Linked DNA regions of Azoarcus sp. CIB. Each later gene encodes a partner of the first gene's protein in a complex. Links are inferred from orthologs where the notes say so. Each region holds a gene or a part of one and is shown on either strand. Other genes may lie near its edges. The genes, in order: AzCIB_RS13930, pnp and eno.

Evidence for each region.
Region 2: the proteins of AzCIB_RS13930 (region 1) and pnp are in contact, whole or in part, in a cryo-EM structure (PDB 9QH0), measured with the Escherichia coli proteins. The link is inferred for Azoarcus sp. CIB from one-to-one orthologs.
Region 3: the proteins of AzCIB_RS13930 (region 1) and eno are in contact, whole or in part, in a solved structure (PDB 2FYM), measured with the Escherichia coli proteins. The link is inferred for Azoarcus sp. CIB from one-to-one orthologs.

The regions. Positions count from the first base shown.
Region 1 is NZ_CP011072.1:3,145,699-3,149,857, reverse strand. What follows is about bases 568-3,944. They hold AzCIB_RS13930 (Rne/Rng family ribonuclease), read right to left. Parts: upstream 3,642-3,944; coding sequence 768-3,641; downstream 568-767. Other genes in these bases: AzCIB_RS13935 (low molecular weight protein-tyrosine-phosphatase), read left to right, coding at 568-690. Also shown: excinuclease ABC subunit UvrB, read left to right, coding at 1-208; more of AzCIB_RS13935, read left to right, coding at 220-567; AzCIB_RS13925 (RluA family pseudouridine synthase), read left to right, coding at 4,020-4,159. UniProt on the Escherichia coli protein: Endoribonuclease that plays a central role in RNA processing and decay. Required for the maturation of 5S and 16S rRNAs and the majority of tRNAs. Also involved in the degradation of most mRNAs.
Region 2 is NZ_CP011072.1:2,925,507-2,929,190, reverse strand. Bases 783-3,684 are described here. They hold pnp (polyribonucleotide nucleotidyltransferase), read left to right. Parts: upstream 783-1,134; coding sequence 1,135-3,234; downstream 3,235-3,684. Other genes in these bases: dksA (RNA polymerase-binding protein DksA), read right to left, coding at 3,325-3,684; rpsO (30S ribosomal protein S15), read left to right, coding at 783-965. Also shown: tRNA pseudouridine(55) synthase TruB, read left to right, coding at 1-615; more of rpsO, read left to right, coding at 696-782. UniProt on the Escherichia coli protein: Involved in mRNA degradation. Catalyzes the phosphorolysis of single-stranded polyribonucleotides processively in the 3'- to 5'-direction. Also involved, along with RNase II, in tRNA processing.
Region 3 is NZ_CP011072.1:2,202,234-2,205,907, reverse strand. Bases 1-2,892 are described here. They hold eno (phosphopyruvate hydratase), read left to right. Parts: upstream 1-747; coding sequence 748-2,037; downstream 2,038-2,892. Other genes in these bases: AzCIB_RS09745 (CBS domain-containing protein), read right to left, coding at 2,457-2,888; ftsB (cell division protein FtsB), read left to right, coding at 2,148-2,426; kdsA (3-deoxy-8-phosphooctulonate synthase), read left to right, coding at 1-689. Outside these bases: AzCIB_RS09740 (C40 family peptidase), read right to left, coding at 2,983-3,525; AzCIB_RS09735 (MliC family protein), read right to left, coding at 3,616-3,674. UniProt on the Escherichia coli protein: Catalyzes the reversible conversion of 2-phosphoglycerate (2-PG) into phosphoenolpyruvate (PEP). It is essential for the degradation of carbohydrates via glycolysis.

The DNA.
Region 1 (4,159 bases):
CGAGCGCAATGCGAATGTAGCGCAGGAGGCGCGGGCCGAATATTTCGCGATGGACGAGAAGTCCGTCGCGAAGGCGATCCGGAAACTCGAGAAGGAAATGCAGGAACATGCCCGCAACCTCGAATTCGAAAAGGCTGCAGCAGCCCGGGACGAATTGTTCAGGCTGCGCCAGCGCGCGTTCGGCGCGGACCAGCATGGGGAGGCCTGAGAGGTGACGTCGTGACGAAAATCCTGTTCGTATGTACCGGCAACATCTGCAGATCCCCTACTGCCGAAGGTGTGGCGCGGCATGCCATCCGCGCGGCGGGGCTCGACGGGGTGATCGAGGTCGAATCGGCCGGGACGCACGGCTATCACGTCGGTGAGGCGCCCGATCCGCGCACGCGCAAGGCGGCCAAGAAGCGCGGCTACGATCTTTCGATGTTGCGGGCGCGAAAACTCGAACCGGCGGACTTCGAGGCCTTCGACCTGTTGCTCGCGATGGACACCGGGCACCTTGAGATCATGAAGCGAAACTGTCCCGACGAGCATCGCGGCAAGGTCAGGCTCTTCATGAGCTACGCACGCCGCTTCAAGGCTGACGAAGTGCCCGATCCCTATTACGGCGGCGAGCGCGGGTTCGATCTGGTACTCGACTACTGTGAAGATGCGATCGGGGGGCTCGTCGACGTGCTGAGGTCGTCGCGCTGAACGATCCTCGTGTGACCGCCTGAAATGAAAAAGGGGCGCCCGGTGGGCGCCCCTTCCTTTCCGCTTGTCGCTGCTGATCAGTGCGGTTTTTGGGTTTCAACCTGCTGCAGCGGCTCGTCGGTGATCACGAGCGAAGGCCGCGGACGCCGGCCAAGCGGACGGGCAGGTGCCTCATCGGCATGGGACTCGGTGAAGGCCTGGACCTTTTCGCTGCTCGTTTCGATCATCACGAGGCCACTCTCCGCCAGCGAGCTGCCGAGATCGATCGGTGCGGACGGCGCGTGCGCGATTTCCTGCGCCTCGGCCGTGGCGGCCTGCTCGACGACTAGGGGGGCTGCCTCGGCTTCCACTGGAGTCGGTTGCACGGCTTCGGCAAGCGCCGCCGCGGGCGCCACAGCGGCTTCCTCTGCCGGTGCGACGACTTCGGCTGGCGCCTCTTCGGTTTGTGCCGTCGGCGCCGCTTCGATTGTCGCTATTTCCTCGACGGTCGGTGCGGCATCGGCTACCGCCTCGGCGGGTGCTGCCGCTGCGATTGCACGAACAGGCATGGGCGCTTCTTCGACCTCGGCAGGCACCGCTTCCGCTGTGCTGGCGACGACAGGCAGCGGCGCCTCGGTTTCGGCGACAGTGATCACCTCGCGGGAAGGTTCGGCGGTTGCGGCTGTTGTCGCCTCGACCGCTCGCGGGGCCGGCTCCGCCTGTGCGGTTTCGCCTGCCATTGCCTCTTCGAGGGTCTCACTGCCGACTCCCGCTGCGGCCGCAATTCCCTGGTCTTCGCCTGGGCGACGGTCCCGGCGACCGCGGCTGCGGCGGCGGCGCTTCTCCGGCGTGCCTTCCTCGCCCGTCGGTGCGGCCGTTTCGGTCACGCCGGTTACTGCGACGGCCTCTACGACTTGTTGTTCGGCTGCGTTTTCGACGGCCTCGACAGGCTTGGGCTGGCGCGGTCCGCGCTGCCGGCGGCCTTCGCTGCGCTCCGCAGCTTCGGGACGCTCTGCGCGTTCGGCGCGTTCCTGGCGTTCCGCCCGTTCGGGACGCTCGGCCCGTTCGGTACGCTCCTGGCGCTCTTGCCGTTGTTCGCCTCTGCCGTTGCTGCGGGTGGGCTGCGAAGGTTCCTCACGTTCGGCGCGCTGGCCTTCACGGCGGTTGCGGTTGTTGCCGCCGCGGCGATTCTCCCCGCGTTCGCCGCGGGGACGCGCCTCGCGCTTCGACTGTGCTTCTTCCGCGGGTTGCGGAGCCGGGGTCGTCTTCTCGCCGCGCAGCCACGCAAAGAGGCGCGCAAACAGGCCAGGCTCGGCAGCCGGAGCGGCAGCAGGCTCGGGCTTAGGCTCCACCACCGGCGCGGGCTGCGCAGGGGCGATGCCCTTCACTACGGCTTCGGCGCGGGCCGGCTTCTTGTCGTCCTTCGTCGGCAGGCGCAGGTCGACTTCTGCGGGCTTGCCGACCATCTGGTAGCTGGCGAGTGCCAGTTCTTCCAGATTCAGCTGGTCGTGGCGCAGGCGGATGATCTCGTGGTGCGGCGTCTCGAGGTGGCGGTTGGGAATGATGATCAGCTGGATCTTGTGCCGGTACTCGATGTGTGCAATGTCCGAACGCTTCTCGTTGAGGAGGAAGGTTGCGACATCCACCGGCACCTGCAGATGCACTGCGCCGGTGTTTTCCTTCATCGCTTCCTCTTCGAGGATGCGCAGGATGTGCAGCGCGGACGATTCCGTGCTGCGGATGTGGCCGGTGCCGTTGCAGCGCGGGCAGGGGATGTAGCTCGTTTCCGCCAGCGCGGGGCGCAGGCGTTGGCGCGAAAGCTCAAGCAGGCCGAAGCGGCTGATCTTGCCGGTCTGGACGCGCGCGCGGTCGTGGCGCAGCGCGTCACGCAGGCGGTTCTCGACCTCGCGCTGATTCTTCTGCGACTCCATGTCGATGAAGTCGATGACGATCAGGCCGCCGAGGTCTCGCAGACGGAGCTGGCGTGCAATTTCTTCGGCCGCCTCGAGGTTGGTGCGGAAGGCCGTTTCCTCGATATCCGCGCCCTTGGTCGAGCGGCCGGAGTTTACGTCGATGGAGACGAGGGCTTCGGTATGGTCGATCACGACCGCGCCGCCGCTGGGCAGGCTCACCTGGCGCGAGTAGGCGGACTCGATCTGATGCTCGATCTGAAAGCGCGAGAACAGCGGCACATCGTCGTTGTACCGCTTCACGCGATTGACGTTGGCCGGCATCACATGGGCCATGAACTGGAGGGCCTGCTCGTACACGTCATCGGTGTCGATCAGGATCTCGCCGATGTCCGGCTGGAAGTAGTCGCGGATTGCGCGAATCACGAGGCTGCCTTCCTGGTAGATCAGGAACGCGCCAGACTGCGACTGCGCGGCACCGTCGATCGCGCGCCACAACTGCAGCAGGTAGTTGAGGTCCCACTGCAGTTCCTCGGCGTTGCGGCCGATCGCCGCGGTGCGCGCGATCAGGCTCATGCCGGGGGGGACTTCGAGCTGATCCATGACTTCACGCAGTTCGCTGCGCTCGTCACCCTCGACGCGCCGCGAAACGCCACCCCCACGGGGGTTGTTCGGCATCAGGACCAGGTAGCGTCCCGCCAGCGAGATGTAGGTGGTCAGGGCCGCGCCCTTGTTGCCGCGCTCGTCCTTCTCGACCTGGACGATGAGTTCCTGGCCTTCCTTGAGCGCGTCCTGAATGCGCGCCTTGCCAGCATCGACGCCGGGCGCGAAGTAGGAGCGGGATATTTCCTTGAACGGCAGAAAACCATGCCGCTCCGAGCCGTAATCAACGAACGCCGCTTCGAGACTGGGCTCGATGCGCGTGATGACGGCTTTGTAGATATTGCTCTTGCGTTGTTCCTTGGCGGCCGATTCGATATCGAGGTCGATCAGTTTCTGACCATCCACGATTGCGACGCGCAGTTCCTCGGCCTGCGTCGCATTGAAAAGCATGCGCTTCATTGATTTCGTTCCCCCGCGCGAAACCCACGGGCAGGACGAACCGCGCGCACCATCGCGCTTGTTACGTGATCAGGAGCGGGTAGGTTCTTCTACTTTTTTCCGGTCGGTAATGGGCTGTGATGGGTCGGCTGGTCGATGTTCATGCATTCCCGCCTGGGGCCGGAACGCTTGATCCTGCGGGTGCGTTACGCGTCTTTGTTCAATCCAATGGATCGAAGATTGTCAATTGCGTTACCATCGATGCCTTTTTCGGCAACGACAGCACGTTGTGGTTGTCCGGGAGCTCTTCTGGGGCTCGTTGTCGACCGCTTTCCTCCGCATCGGTGCGAGAGGGGCGTCGATGAAACCGGGACTAACCGGCGGCAAGTATATTTCAGGATGATGGCACAAGGCAAAGCGGTGACGGTCCGGCGCGAACGCGTCGATGATTCGGTCGCCGGTCAGCGGATAGACAATTACCTCATGCGTGTGTGCAAGGGGGTACCGAAAAGCCACGTCTATCGGATCCTGCGCAGCGG
Region 2 (3,684 bases), 220 kb from region 1 along the record:
GTCGCGGAAAACGGCGTCCGTACCGCGCTGGAGCGCCTAACCGGCGAGATCGAGCAGATCCCGCCGATGTACTCGGCACTCAAGCGCGACGGCAAGCCCCTGTACGAATATGCGCGCGCCGGCATCGAAGTCGAGCTGATGCCGCGCCGCGTCACGATTCACGCGCTTGAGTTGCTGGAATTCGGTGGGGAAACCTTTCGTATCCGGGTTGCATGCAGCAAGGGCACCTACATCCGGACGATTGCGATCGATCTCGGTCGGATTCTCGGTTGCGGGGCGCATCTCTCGGCGCTGCGACGCACGCGCATCGGCCCGTTCGCAGCCGGGTCGGGCACGGTGACGCTCGCAGAACTCGAAGCCGTGCCGGCTGACGACCGGGAACGCTTGCTCGCACCCGCCGATGCGCTGGTGTCGCACCTTCCCGAGGTCATGCTCTCCACCTTGCAGGCGGGCGGTTTGCTGCAGGGGCGTGCGTTGGTTTACGAGGGCCGCGAGCGGGGTCTTGTCAGAGTTTACGGCGAAGGGCGCTTTCTGGGCCTGGGGGAACTGGGCGATGACGGCCGCCTGTTGCCCAAACGCCTCGTTGCAACGGGTACGGCAGCACCGCAGTCTTGATAATCATTGAGTTTTTCATGGTGCGTTGGGTATAATCCCACGCTTCTGATTGGCAGAAAACGAAAAGAGTAAACACCCACATGGCTCTCGATACCGCATCCAAGGCGCAGATCGTCACGGACTTCCAGCGCGCACAAGGCGACACCGGTTCGCCGGAAGTGCAGGTCGCTCTGCTCACCGCCCGCATCAACGGGCTTACCGGCCACTTCAAGGCCAACGCGAAGGATCATCACTCGCGTCGCGGCCTGCTCAAGATGGTTAGTCAGCGTCGCAAGCTGCTCGACTACCTGAAGGGCACGAATGCCGACAGCTATCGCAGCCTGATCGAGCGTCTGGGCCTGCGCAAGTAAATCGCTGACCGTGTCGCGTCTGACAACGTCGCAAAAGACAAGGTAAGCGAACAAGCCGGTGCAGATCCCGCGGGGTCGCACCGGCTTTGTTTTTGCTGTTAGGGTTGCGTGACCGAGACAGCTTCGCAGTTGTAGTCTGCTGCTTACATTCACCTAAAGGATATCCAACTTGCCTACCGCCATTAAAAAAACATTCGCATACGGCGCGCATACCGTCACCATCGAGACCGGCGAGATTGCTCGTCAGGCAGGTGGTGCCGTCATCGTGGACATGGACGACACCGTGGTCCTCGCCACCGTCGTTGCCGCCAAGGAAGCCAAAACCGGGCAGGACTTCTTCCCCCTCACCGTCGACTACGTCGAGAAGTTCTACGCGGCCGGCCGCATTCCGGGCGGTTTCTTCAAGCGTGAAGGGCGTCCGACCGAGAAGGAAACGCTGACCAGCCGCCTGATCGATCGCCCGATCCGCCCGCTGTTCCCGGACGGCTTCTACAATGAAGTCCAGGTTATCGTCACGGTGCTGTCGCTCAACCCGGAAATCGATTCCGACATTCCGGCGATGATCGGCGCATCCGCCGCGCTGGCAATCTCGGGCGTGCCGTTCAACGGCCCGATCGGGGCCTGCCGCGTCGGTTATGCCAACGGCGAGTACATCCTCAACCCGACTGTCGAGCAGCTCAAGACCAGCCAGCTGAACCTCGTCGTTGCCGGTACCGAGGCGGCGGTTCTGATGGTCGAATCCGAGGCGCAGGAACTCTCGGAAGAAGTGATGCTCGGTTCGGTGGTGTTCGGCCACCAGCAGATGCAGGCGGCGATCCGCGCGATCAACGAACTCGTCGAGGTCGCTGGCAAGCCCGAGTGGAACTGGCAGCCCCCCGCCAAGAACGAGGCGCTCATCAACCGCGTCAAGGAACTCGCGGGCGCCCAGCTCGAGGATGCGTTCCGCATCACCAGCAAGCAGGCCCGTACCGAGCGCGTGAACGAGATCCGCAAGAATACGATCGCTACGATCACCGCGGAGTTGGAAGCAGCGCCGACCGGTAACGAGCTCAAGGACATCTTCCATGAGCTCGAGGCAGGCATCGTGCGCAGCCGCATCCTGGCTGGCGAGCCGCGTATCGACGGCCGCGACACCCGCACCGTTCGCCCGATCGAGATCCGCGTTGGCGTGCTGCCCCGCACGCACGGTTCGGCGCTGTTCACTCGTGGCGAAACCCAGGCTCTCGTTGTCGCGACGCTGGGTACCGGGCGCGACGAACAGATCATCGACGCGATTGCGGGCGAATACCGCGAGAGCTTCATGCTGCACTATAACTTCCCGCCGTTCTCGACCGGCGAAACCGGCCGCATGGGCGTGACGAAGCGTCGCGAAGTCGGTCACGGCCGTCTGGCGAAGCGCGCGCTGATCGCGGCGCTGCCGGCACCCCAAGACTTCAGCTACACGGTCCGCGTCGTGTCGGAAATCACCGAGTCCAATGGCTCGAGCTCGATGGCTTCGGTGTGCGGCGGCTCGCTCGCGCTGATGGACGCCGGCGTGCCGATGAAGGAACACGTGGCCGGCATTGCGATGGGCCTGATCAAGGAAGGCAACCGTTTCGCCGTCCTGACCGACATCCTCGGCGACGAGGACCATCTTGGCGACATGGACTTCAAGGTCGCGGGCACCGAGAGGGGCGTCACGGCGCTGCAGATGGATATCAAGATCCAGGGCATCACGAAGGAAATCATGCAGGTTGCGCTCGCGCAGGCGGGCGAGGGCCGCATGCACATCCTCGGCATCATGAAGCAGTCGCTCGCCTCGCATCGCGGTGAAGTGTCGGAGTTCGCTCCGCGCATGATCACGATGAAGATTAACCCGGAGAAGATCCGCGACGTGATCGGCAAGGGCGGTGCGGTGATCCGTGCGCTGCAGGAGGAGACCGGCACGGTGATCGAGATCGAGGACGACGGCAGCTTGACCATCTCGTCGGTCAGCGCCGAAGGTGCTCAGCTCGCGAAGGAAAAGATCGACGCCATCACGGCCGAGGTCGAGGTTGGCAAGGTGTACAACGGTACCGTTATCCGCCTGCTCGATTTCGGCGCGATCGTGAACATCATGCCGGGTCGCGACGGACTGCTGCACGTGTCGCAGATCGCGAACGAGCGCGTCAACAACGTCGCCGACTACGTCAAGGAAGGTCAGGCCGTGCGCGTCAAAGTCCTCGAGACTGACGAGCGTGGCAAGATCCGCCTGAGCATGAAGGCGCTGTTGGATCAGCCGGCCGAATAATCCGGCCGGACCAAATGAAAAGGGACGCCACGGCGTCCCTTTTTTTATCCTGCGTCTGGCTGCTCGAAAGGCGCGCCGGAGGTGGCACTATTATTTTGCGACCTGGCGCTCGCGCATTTCCTCCAGGGTCTTGCAGTCGATGCACAGCGTCGCCGTGGGGCGCGCTTCCAGCCGCTTGAGGCCGATCTCCACGCCACAGCTGTCGCAATAGCCATATTCGCCGGCATTGATGCGGCCAATGGCCTCGTCGATCTTCTTGATCAGCTTGCGCTCGCGGTCGCGGTTGCGCAATTCAAGCGCAATGTCCGACTCCTGGCTGGCACGATCATTGGGGTCGGCGAATGCGGTGGCCTCGTCCTGCATTGTATGAACGGTGCGCTCGATATCGCCAGCCAGCTCCCGTTTTACCGATTCCAGCATGTCGCGGAAGTGGGCCATCTGCTTCTCGCT
Region 3 (3,674 bases), 940 kb from region 1 along the record:
CGTCGTACGACAAGGCCAACCGCAGTTCGGGCAAGTCCTACCGCGGTACGGGCATGGAGAAGGGGCTCGAGATCCTCGCCGACGTGCGCAAGCAGCTCGGCGTGCCGGTGCTGACCGACGTGCACGCGATCGAGGAAATCCCGGCCGTGGCGGCCGTCGTCGACGTGCTGCAGACCCCGGCCTTCCTGTGCCGCCAGACCGACTTCATCCATGCGGTCGCCGCCAGCGGCAAGCCGGTGAACATCAAGAAGGGGCAGTTCCTGGCCCCCGGCGACATGAAGAACGTCGTCGACAAGGCGCGCGAGGCCAACGGCGGTGCGGACACCATCATGGTGTGCGAACGCGGTGCATCGTTCGGTTACAACAATCTCGTGTCGGACATGCGCAGCCTTGCGATCATGCGCGAAACGGGCTGCCCGGTCGTGTTCGATGCGACCCATTCGGTGCAGCTGCCGGGCGGGCAGGGCACGGCCTCGGGCGGACAGCGCGAGTTCGTGCCGGTGCTGGCGCGCGCGGCCGTGGCGGTGGGCGTGGCGGGATTGTTCATGGAAACTCATCCCGATCCGGCGAAGGCCCTGTCGGACGGCCCGAATGCGTGGCCCCTGCCGAAGATGAAGGCGCTGCTGGCGACGCTGAAGGACATCGACAGCTTGGTGAAGCGCCACGGCTTCATGGAACTGGCCGTCTGAAGCGGCTGCCTGCGTTTCGATCAACCCATTTTTGACCCCTGGAAGGACAGGAATACCCATGAGTGCAATCGTTGATGTCATTGCCCGCGAAATTCTGGATTCGCGCGGCAACCCGACCGTCGAGGCGGACGTTCTGCTCGAATCCGGCGTGATGGGCCGCGCGGCGGTGCCGTCGGGCGCCTCGACCGGTTCGCGCGAAGCCATCGAACTGCGTGACGGCGACGCCGCGCGCTACCTGGGCAAGGGCGTCCTGCGTGCGGTCGAGAACGTCAACACCGAGATCTCGGAATCGATCATCGGCCTCGACGCCGAGGAACAGTCCTTCATCGACCGGACCCTGATCGAGCTCGACGGCACCGAGAACAAGTCGCGCCTCGGCGCCAACGCGATGCTGGCCGTGTCGATGGCCGTCGCGAAGGCTGCCGCCGAAGAGGCCGGCCTGCCGCTCTACCGCTACTTCGGTGGTTCGGGCCCGATGGCGATGCCGGTGCCAATGATGAACGTCATCAACGGCGGCGCGCATGCCAACAACAGCCTGGATATCCAGGAATGCATGATCATGCCCGTCGGCGCGACCAGCTTCCGTGAGGCGCTGCGTTGCGGCGCCGAGATCTTCCATCACCTGAAGAAGCTCACCGACAAGAAGGGCTACCCGACGACCGTCGGCGACGAGGGCGGTTTCGCGCCGAACGTCGGCAGCACCGAGGAAGCCCTTAACATGATCCAGGACGCGATCTCGGCCGCCGGTTACGAGCCGGGCCGCGAGGTGGTGCTGGCACTCGACTGCGCGGCGTCGGAGTTCTACAAGGACGGCAAGTACGTCCTCGCGGGCGAAGGCCTGACCCTGAGCTCGGAAGGCTTCGCCGACTATCTCGCGACGCTGGCCGACCGTTTCCCGATCGTGTCGATCGAGGACGGCATGGCGGAGAACGACTGGGCCGGCTGGAAGACGCTGACCGACAAGCTCGGCCGCAAGATCCAGCTCGTCGGCGACGACCTGTTCGTGACCAACACGAAGATCCTCGAGCAGGGCATCGACCAGGGCATCGCCAACTCGATCCTCATCAAGATCAACCAGATCGGCACGCTGTCGGAAACCTTCGCCGCAGTCGAGATGGCTAAGCGCGCTGGCTACACTGCTGTGATCTCGCACCGTTCGGGCGAGACCGAGGACTCGACGATCGCGGACATCGCGGTCGGCCTCAACGCGATGCAGATCAAGACCGGCTCGCTGTCGCGTTCCGACCGTATCTCGAAGTACAACCAGCTGCTGCGCATCGAGGAAGATCTCGGCGATACCGTCAGCTACCCGGGCCGTCGCGCCTTCTACAACCTGCGCGTGCGCTAAGCGTTCCGCGGTCGGCGGCGGCCCGCGAGGGCCGTCCGCATTGATTCGATGCACAAGGCCGGCGATGAATTCGCCGGCCTTCTTTTGATTACGAGCAGATTTTCATCCTTATGCGCTGGCCTCTGGTCATCCTCGTCCTGCTGGTGGCACTCCTGCAGTACCCGCTCTGGCTGGGCAAGGGCGGCTGGCTGCGGGTATGGGACGTGGACCGTCAGCTGCAGGAGCAGCGCGAGAAGAACCGCGCACTGGAACAGCGCAACGCGGGCCTGGAGGCCGAAGTGCGCGATTTGAAGTCCGGCAACGAAGCGATCGAGGAACGCGCACGCTTCGAGCTCGGGCTGACCAAGCCCGGCGAAGTCTTCGTTCACACCCCCCGGCAGAAGCCCTGACGGCGGCTCCCTCCGGGGCGTGCGGCCTGCTCAGAGCACTTCGGCGATCGCTTCCCGCTGCAGCAGCTCGCCCTCGAATTCCACGAGCTCGGGTCCGAGCGCATCACGCGCCGACACCATTCCTACGGGGCGACCGTTGTCCACGATGGGCACGTGGCGGAACCCGCCTTCGAACATCAGGTGCAATGCGTGGCCGAGCGGCATCTCGGGCGTTGCGGTCATCACGCGCGAGGTTATCACGCGGGCGATCGGCGTCGTCTGAGGATCCAGACCTGCGGCCAGCACTCTGACGAGGGCGTCGCGTTCGGTAAAGATGCCGATGAGATTGCCGCCTTCGGTGACCATGATCGATCCGACCTTGGCTTCGGCCATGAGGCGCGCGGCGTCGCTGACAGTGAGGTGGGCGGGACCCGTGAGGATGGGGCGGCCGGCGATGACCTCGTTGATCTTACGTGTATGCATGGTTCTGCTCCTGCCGAAGGTTTGATGAGATGCTTCCTGTCAGCGTCGGCGGGTGCAGCGCCGCCCCGGGTTGTGGGCGCCCGGGCCGCCTTGTTCAACTGTCCGCCAGGAGCGTCCTGGCGCCGTCGAATCTGGATCGGAAATAGGGGCTGTCGAGCCGTTCGACGCGCACGCGACCGCGGCTCGATGGCGCATGCACGAACTTGCCTTCGCCCATGTAGATGCCCATGTGGGAGTAAGGTCGGTTCATCGTGTTGAAGAATACGAGGTCGCCCGGCTGGAGCACCGCGAGGCTGACCGGCCGCGTTCGGTCGGCAATCTGCGCGGCATTGTGCGGCAGGCGGCGGCCGGAGATCTGCTCTACGACATAGGAAACCATGCCGCTGCAGTCGAGGCCCGCGTCGGGATTGCGGCCGCCGAAGCGGTAGCCGGTGTCGATCAGGCCCAGCGCGAAGATGACCATCTCGCGCGAATGCTCGGGGTCGTCGAGGACGAAATAGTCGGCGCTTGCGCGTCCGGAAGGGACGGTTGGTGCGGAGGAGACGTCGGGCCGCGGGGCCGGGACGCTGCCGCAGGCTGCGACCAAGGCTGCGATCGCAGATGCCGTCAGGGCATGAAGCAGCTTGCGGACGACCATGGAGCTCCCCTGCACATTATCCCCAAACGATAGGGAAATAGTCGTCGGGTGTCCAGCGGGGCCGAACGCGCGGACGTTTCCGCCCCGGGGTCAGAGCGAGGCCTTGCGGATGGCGCTGCAGGCCTGACTTTCGGGCAGTCCCGGTCTTT